DNA from 2 places in the Devosia sp. FJ2-5-3 genome. Region 1 is predicted to be linked to the other one. Evidence: predicted binding sites of a transcription regulator. Region 1 holds the regulator's gene; the other holds the start of a gene.
What was found. The regulator PhoB, encoded in region 1, activates phosphate uptake and scavenging genes when phosphate is short. The targets are predictions, from matches to a motif close to TGTCATNNANCTGTCAT.
Positions count from the first base shown of each region.

Region 1 (3,887 bases):
CCATTCATGTCCAACGCCGAACATATCGTCACCGCCTATAGCGAGGAGCTTCTCACCCTCGCCCAGTCCATCGCCGAAATGGGGGGCCTCGTCGAGGCCGCCATCGAGAACGGCACCAAGGCCCTCATCACCCTCGACCGGGAACTGGCCGACCTCACCATCATCGCCGACCAGCGCATCGACGAGATGCAGCGCCGGATCGACGACATGGCTGTGTCCATGATCGCCCGCCGCCAGCCCATGGCCTCCGATTTGCGCGCCATCATCACCGCCATCCACGTCGCCAACGATCTCGAGCGCGTCGGCGACATGGCCAAGCAACTGGCCCGCCGCTCGCTCAAGCTCGAGGGCATCAGCCTCCAGCCCTCGTTCTATAACGGGGTGAAAAACATGAAGGCGCTGGTCCTCCGCCAGGTCAAGGACGCGCTCGACGCCTATGCCAATCGCGATGCGGGCGGCGCCGTCGAGGTCTGCAATCGCGATGACGAGGTCGATGCCCTGCACACTTCGCTCTTCCGCGAATTGCTGACCTATATGATGGAAGATCCGCGCAACATCACCACCTGCACCCATCTTCTCTTCTGCGCCAAGAATATCGAGCGCATCGGCGATCACGCCACCAACATTGCCGAACGCGCCTATTACCTGGCCACCGGCAAGCAGCTGACCGCCGAAGTCCAGCAACTCCAGCGCCAGCAGATCAAGATCTGACGAGACGCACAGCTCTCTCATCCACCTCCCCCTTGAAGGGGGAGGAAGGGAGGGGGTGAGGCCCCAAACGCCGACTACACGGCTCCTTCACCCGAGCCCGAACGACGGAGCACCTCCATGCCCGCGACAATTCTCGTTGTCGAAGACGAAGGCGATATCGCCATTCTCCTGCGCTACAATCTCGAAGCCGAAGGGTTTCGCGTGGTCACGGCCGAAAGTGGCGACGAGGCCCAGCAGGCCATTGCCGAAAAACTGCCCGACCTCATCCTCCTCGACTGGATGCTCCCTGAAGTATCCGGCATCGAGCTCTGCCGTCGCCTGCGCGCCCGCGAGGAAACCGCCCGCGTGCCGATCATCATGCTGACAGCCCGGGGCGAGGAAGAAGAACGCGTGCGGGGCCTCGCCACCGGCGCCGACGATTATGTCGTCAAACCCTTCTCGGTTCCCGAGCTTCTGGCGCGCATCCACGCCCTCCTCCGCCGCGCCAATCCCAATCTGGTCACCGCATCGCTCAAGGTCGGCGATCTCGAACTCGACCGCACCACCCACCGCGTCAGCCGCGCCAATCGCGATATCCATCTCGGCCCCACCGAATATCGCCTGCTCGAATATCTGATGCGCCATCCCGGCCGCGTCTATTCGCGCGAACAGCTCCTCGACGGCGTCTGGGGCAATGATGTCTATGTCGACGAGCGTACGGTCGACGTCCATATCGGTCGCCTCCGCCGCGCCATCAATCGCGGCCGCGAAGCCGATCCCATCCGCACCGTGCGGGGCGCCGGCTATGCTTTCGACGAACGGTTCGGCCAGGCGGCCTGATCATGATCACCATCTATCACAACCCCGATTGCGGCACCTCGCGCAATACGCTCGCCATGATCGTCCAGAGCGGCGAGCCTCTCCAAATCATCGACTACCGCACCAGCCCGCCCGACGAAGCGCGCCTCCGCTGGATGATCGCCGAGGCGGGCCTCTCGGTCCGCGACGCCCTCCGCAAGAAAGACACGCCCTATGAGGCGCTGGGCCTCGGCGATCCAGCCCTCACCGACGACGACCTGATCGCCGCCATGTTGGCCCACCCCATCCTCATCAACCGCCCCTTCGTTATCTCCCCCAGGGGCGTCCGCCTCTGCCGCCCCTCCGAACTGGTCCTCGACCTCCTCGAAAACCCCGACATCGGCCCCTTCACCAAGGAAGACGGCGAAATCATCATCGACGCCGACGGGCGGCGCTCATCCGCCAAATGACCACGCTCGGCCCTCGCCTCCCTCCCCTTATGGGGAGCGTCCCATCGGCCTGAGTTTGCGCTAGAAGCTTGAGGGCCACCGGCCGATCCCTCCCCCTCCCAGGGGGAGGTTAGGTGGGGGTCCGTTCGGCACTCGACGCTGCAAACCCATCCGCCTCCCTCCCCCTTGTGGGGAGGGAACGAGGGTGGGGGGCCTTGTTTGTCACCCTAGGCCGCAACCATCCTGAAACCCCCGCCGCCTAAGGCCCAACCTCCGGGGTATCGCGCAGCGGCGTCGTATCGTTGAGCGGCACGGTCTGGCGTTCGATCATGCGATGCACCATCGGATTGCCTTCGCCCCGGTGCAACGCCCGCAATTGGTCGATATTGTCCGCATCGGCCTTGGTGCGCCGCATATTGTGCCGGACATAGTCGATCCAGGTCGGCACGTGGTAGCTTTCGACCCACAATTCGGGATGTTCCAAATCACGCAGCAGCGACCATTGCCGCGCCCCGTCTCGCATGCGGATACGGCGTCGCTCGCTCATCAGCCCCAAAAAGCGCGGAATATCCTCCTGGGCGATGTGATAATCGATCATCACCATGATCGGCCCGCTGCGCGGCCTGAGATCGAGCCGCAGCAGGGGTTCGTTGAAGGTGTCGAGCGGGTTGAGGTCGCGGTCGTCGAACTGCGGCAGGGCCAGGCGGAACCCCACCAGCATGCAGAGGATCAGCACCACGCTTGCCGAGGCCAGCGCCCAGTCCGGCCCGATGCTGTCCGCTGCCGCGCCCCAGAGCCAGCTGCCCGCCGCCATGCCGCCAAAGGTGGCAGTCTGGTAGAGCGAGAGCGCCCGCCCCACCACCCAGCGCGGTGAGGAGAGCTGGATCGAGACGTTGAACAGCGACAGCGCCAGAACCCAGCAGGCGCCGGCCGGCAACAACGCCAGATGGCTGAGGATGGGATCGCGGCTAAAGCCGAGCGTCACGCAGGCAATGGCAAAGCCAAGGCATGCCATGCGCACGATGGCTTCATTGCTGAAGCGTTGGCGCACGCGCCCATTGAGGAAGGCGCCGATGATAGCACCCAGCCCGAAACAACCGAGCAGCGTGCCATAGACCATGGCCCCGCCGCCGACGAATTCGCTGGCCACCGACGGCAACAGCGCCAGCACCACGATGGCCGCAACGCCGAAGAGGAAGCCGCGGAACAGCACGGTCAGCAGATTGGGCGACAGCGACACATAGCGAATGCCCGCCCACATGGCCCGCCCCAGCGTCTCGCGCGGCAGCCGCGCCGGGACGCGGTTGGGCTTCCAGCGCCAAAGCGCCCCGATCAGCGCCAGATAGGAAACCGCATTGATGGCGAAAGCCGCGCTGGCCCCTGCAAAGGCAACGATGAGCCCGCCCACTGCCGGGCCGACGCTTCGCATCATGTTGAAACCCATGGCATTGAGCGTCACCGCACCCGGCAGCTCATCCCTGGGCACGAGATCGCCCATCGAGGCCTGCCAGGATGGGTTGAACAGCGCCGATCCGCAGCCGATGAGAAAGGTGAAGGTCAACAGCAGCCAGGGATTGAGGAGGCCCATGAAGGCGAAGACGGCCAGCACCAGCGACACCAGCGCCATGCCCGACTGGGCGATCAGCATCACTGTGCGCCGGTCGAAATTGTCGGCCAGCGCCCCCGCGGCGATGGAAAACACCATAATCGGCAGCGTCGTCGAGGCCTGCACCAGCGCCACCATATTGTGCGAAGTGGTGAGGGTCGTCATCATCCAGCCCGCCCCGACCGACTGCACCAGCCCGCCAAGATTGGACACCAGCGTCGCCAGCCACAGCAGGCGGAAATGTTCGTGGCGAAATGGCGCCAGTATGGATGGGCGCTCGGACATTGGGCCTCTCAATTCTGCCTCTTGTTTTCATGCGCCATGCCCACTTCCGAGGCAAGGCT
Region 1 is NZ_CP104007.1:1,359,779-1,363,665, reverse strand. Features, by position in the region: gene phoU (phosphate signaling complex protein PhoU) at 7-711, shown strand; gene phoB (phosphate regulon transcriptional regulator PhoB) at 829-1,530, shown strand; gene arsC (arsenate reductase (glutaredoxin)) at 1,530-1,958, shown strand; gene N0P34_RS06560 (MFS transporter) at 2,197-3,828, opposite strand.

Region 2 (3,887 bases), 830 kb from region 1:
GCTGTAGTTTTCAATCAGATGCGGGCCGGGCAGGAGCGGCACGAGACCGCTGACAAAATTGCCCGGGGCATGGGTGGAGGCGATAAACGCCAGATAGACCGGGAACACCACGATCACGACGCCCGCGATGAGCACGAGGTGCGTGAGGAAGGTCAGGAAGGGTCTGTTTTCAACCATTTTGCTTCAGCCCTTCAATACTGGACCCTGCGTTCCACGAAGCGGAACTGCACGACGGTAAGCGCGATCACGATCAGCATCAGGATGACGGACTGTGCGGCGGACGAGCCGATGTTCAGGTTGAGCACGCCGTCGGTATAGACCTTGTAGACAAGGATATTGGTCGCCTGAGCCGGGCCGCCCATGGTCGTCGCATCGACCAGACCGAAGGTGTCGAACATGGCGTAGTTGATGTTGATGATCAGGAGGAAGAATGTCGTCGGGGAGATGAGCGGGAAGACGATGGTCCAGAACCGCTTGAACGGACCTGCGCCATCGATGGCGGCGGCTTCGTTGAGCGATTGCGGCACGGACTGCAACCCGGCGACGAAAAAGAGGAAATTGTACGAGATTTGCTTCCAGGCGGCGGCGATGACGATGAGCGTCATCGCCTGATTGCCATCGATGCGGTGGTTCCAGCTGACGCCCATGCCGCGCAGAATGTAGGGCGCGATACCGATGGATGGATTGAAGATAAACCACCAGAGAATGCCGACGACAACCGGCGCGACCGCGTAGGGCCAGACCAGCAGTGTTGTATAGATCTTGCCCGAGCGCAGCAGGCGATTGACCGCAACAGCCAGCAGTAGGGACACGGCCATGGAGAGCAGTGTCACCGAGATCGCGAAAATTGCCGTTCGCCCGAGAGAGCTCAGATAATTGGGATCGGCAAAGATGCGCCGATAATTGTCGAACCAGATGAATGTTGTCCGAAAGCCAAAGGGATCCTCGCGCTCAAACGAGGATTTCAGCGCCTGTATTGCTGGCCAGATAAAGAAAATCAGCGTGACAGCCAGCTGAGGTGCCAGCAATAGGTAAGGCAGCAGCTTGTTCGGAAATATGGTGCGTTTGCTCTGCATGGGTCCTCGCACGGCGCCGCATGACGGGCCGCGCGCGAAGGCGCTGCCCATCATTCGAGCTGAAAAGGGGCCAGATTGCTCTGGCCCCCTGATAACCGGATTACTGGTTGGTCGCTTCAAACTCGCGCAGGATCTCGTTGCCACGGGCAACGGCGGAATCCAGCGCTTCCTGGGCGGTCTTCTGACCAGCAAGCATGGCCTCGAACTCTTCGTCGACCAGGGTACGGATCTGGCTCAGATTACCGAAGCGGACGCCCTTGGAGTTCGCTGTCGGAGTGCCCCGGGTGATCTGCTCGATGGCCACGGAGGAACCCGGATTGGCGTCGTAATATCCCTGTTCCTTGCCGAGCTCATAGGCTGCATTGGTAATCGGCAGGTAGCCGGTGAACTGGTGCCAATCGGCCTGAACCTCCGGCTGGCTGAGATAGGTGAAGAACTCGGCAACGCCCTTATAGACGTCGTCGCTCTTGCCGTTCAGAACCCAGAGCGTGGCGCCGCCGATAATCGAGTTCTTGGGCTCTGCGATTACGTCGTCATAATAGGGCAGGGGCGCGAAGCCGACTTCGAAGTCCTTGGAGTTGGCAATGACGCCAGCGCGCGAACCCGAGGAATTCATATAGACGGCGCATTCACCGGAGTAGAACTTCGGCGGAGCGTCTGGGCCGCCGACCGGGCCGCCATACTGATAGAGGCCGGAATCGGACCACTTCTTGAGGTTTTCCCAGTGCTTGACCTGGACCGGGCCATTGAAGGTGAACTCGGTGCCAAGACCGCCGAAGCCGTTTTCCAGCGTGCCGAACTGCTGGTCATGGATGGCGGAGAGGTTCTCGGTCTGGATCCAGGTGATCCAGGCTGAGCTCAGGCCGCACTTGGCAGCGCCGCTGTCCACGATGGTCTGCATCGCGGTTTCGAGCTCTGCCCAGGTCTTCGGCGGGGTTTCCGGATCAAGGCCGGCCTTCGCGAAGGCGTCCTTGTTGTAGTACATGATCGGAGTGGACGAATTGAACGGCAGCGAGAGGATGTTGCCCTCGGTGTCGGAATAATAGCCCACGACCGGCGCGAGGAATGCAGACGGGTCCCAGGGCTGACCATTTTCGGTCATCAGTTCGTAAACCGGCTTCACGGCGCCCTTGGCGGCCATCATCGTGCCGGTCCCAACTTCGAACACCTGCACGATGGCTGGCTGTTCATTGGCGCGGAACGCTGCAATCGCAGCCGTCAGCGTTTCGGGATAGCTTCCCTTGTAGGTCGTCACAACCTTGTAGTTGGACTGACTGTCGTTGAAACCCTGGGCGATTGACTCTAGCTTCTTGCCAAGTTCGGCGTCGAGCGCGTGCCACCAGCTGATTTCAGTCTGAGCCGACGCCGGGCTTGCAGCAAGCACGGCAGCCATACCCGCAGACAGCAGCATAACCTTCTTAAACATGCTCTCTCCCTTAGTATTCAGCTGGGACCTCCTCGCCCCGAGCTTGGTGCCATATGACAACATGGAATCATCCTTTGCAAACCAGAAATGTTCATATGAACATTGGTCGTGTGCGATTGAACCGCCCTTTGGTGGCCCGCTGTGCTGGTAAGTCAGGACAATAACAGTCGTGTGACACTGGGATTTTATGTGGGGTCGCCAGTGTGGATTTGGCCCATTGCAACAGTTCAGTTCATCTGAACATCAGGCGGGACGCGTGGAGTTGGATCTAGACCGCATGGACCTCGACGTGGAGCCCGTCGAACGGGAGAAGGATGTCTCTCCGAGCGTCGGCTGTTGAAGGCTCGATGGGGGTAGGAGCTTCGTCGTCAAGGATTGAGTCCGATCCGTTACTGGTTAGCCGCGTCCCAAAATCCCTCTTAAGAGGGCACCCGAGGCACAATGTGGTTTCGCTGTAAAACCTGCCTCTGAGCCTGATTCTCGCATGTCGATGCCGCATTGGCGCAATTTGGCAGAGCTGAAGACCTACTGAGCGGCCGCAGTGTCGGTGTCCTCGCCCAAATCTGATGAACGCTTAAGGCGCCGACGACTTTCTTTCGGTACCCGCGAAAAAGGCAGACGCACACGCAGAATAGCAGCCGGTGTTGGGAAGGACATCGGTGGCCAACCCTATCTCCGTAGCGTCGTCACCAGCCAACATCACTACCTTGGGATCGCCAGCGGCCCAACCGGCCTTCGATCACCGTGCAGCGCTTTGCGCCCAATTGAGGATGTCGGCGCTGGACATGGCGCCTGAGACGCGGGCGACTTCTTTTCCGGAGCGGAAGAGGATCATGGTGGGGATGCCGCGAATGCCGAGGCGCCCCGCCAGATCCTGGTTCTCATCCGAATTGAGTTTGACGAAGCGCATGGCGGGCTCCGCCGCGCGCGCCGCCGCCTCGAATTGCGGTCCCATCACACGGCATGGGCCGCACCAGGGCGCCCAGACATCAACGAGGACGGGAATGTCGGACTTGGCAATCTGCTTTTCGAGCATGGGCGCTGCGAGATCGGTGGGATGACCGTCAAAGAGCGCAGCACTACACTTGCCGCATTTCCCCTGGTCGGCGGACTGACCCTCGGCGATGCGGTTGGTCGCGTTGCATTTCGTGCAGACCACATGGGCCATCGTTGTTGTCTCCTATTGTCGCGTCGTCGCTTCCAGCACCCGATCCTGGCAGTCACCGCTCCCGGAGGGGACGAGGTCTCGCTGCGCCAGGATCGAACGGATGGCGCCGTGTTGGCTGAGATGCACTTGTCCGGAGAGATGTTCAAGGAACTCCGTGCCCGCCAGCTTGTCCATCACCGGGCCCTTGACCTCCGAGAGGTGGAGGCGGATGCCGAGA
Region 2 is NZ_CP104007.1:2,192,763-2,196,649, forward strand. Features, by position in the region: gene ugpE (sn-glycerol-3-phosphate ABC transporter permease UgpE) at 1-177, opposite strand, end outside; gene ugpA (sn-glycerol-3-phosphate ABC transporter permease UgpA) at 192-1,076, opposite strand; gene ugpB (sn-glycerol-3-phosphate ABC transporter substrate-binding protein UgpB) at 1,177-2,502, opposite strand; gene trxC (thioredoxin TrxC) at 3,242-3,670, opposite strand; gene sulP (sulfate permease) at 3,683-3,887, opposite strand, start outside.
Region 2: a site for PhoB is predicted at 2,663-2,679, ahead of ugpB (sn-glycerol-3-phosphate ABC transporter substrate-binding protein UgpB). Genes of this name have one in related genera too.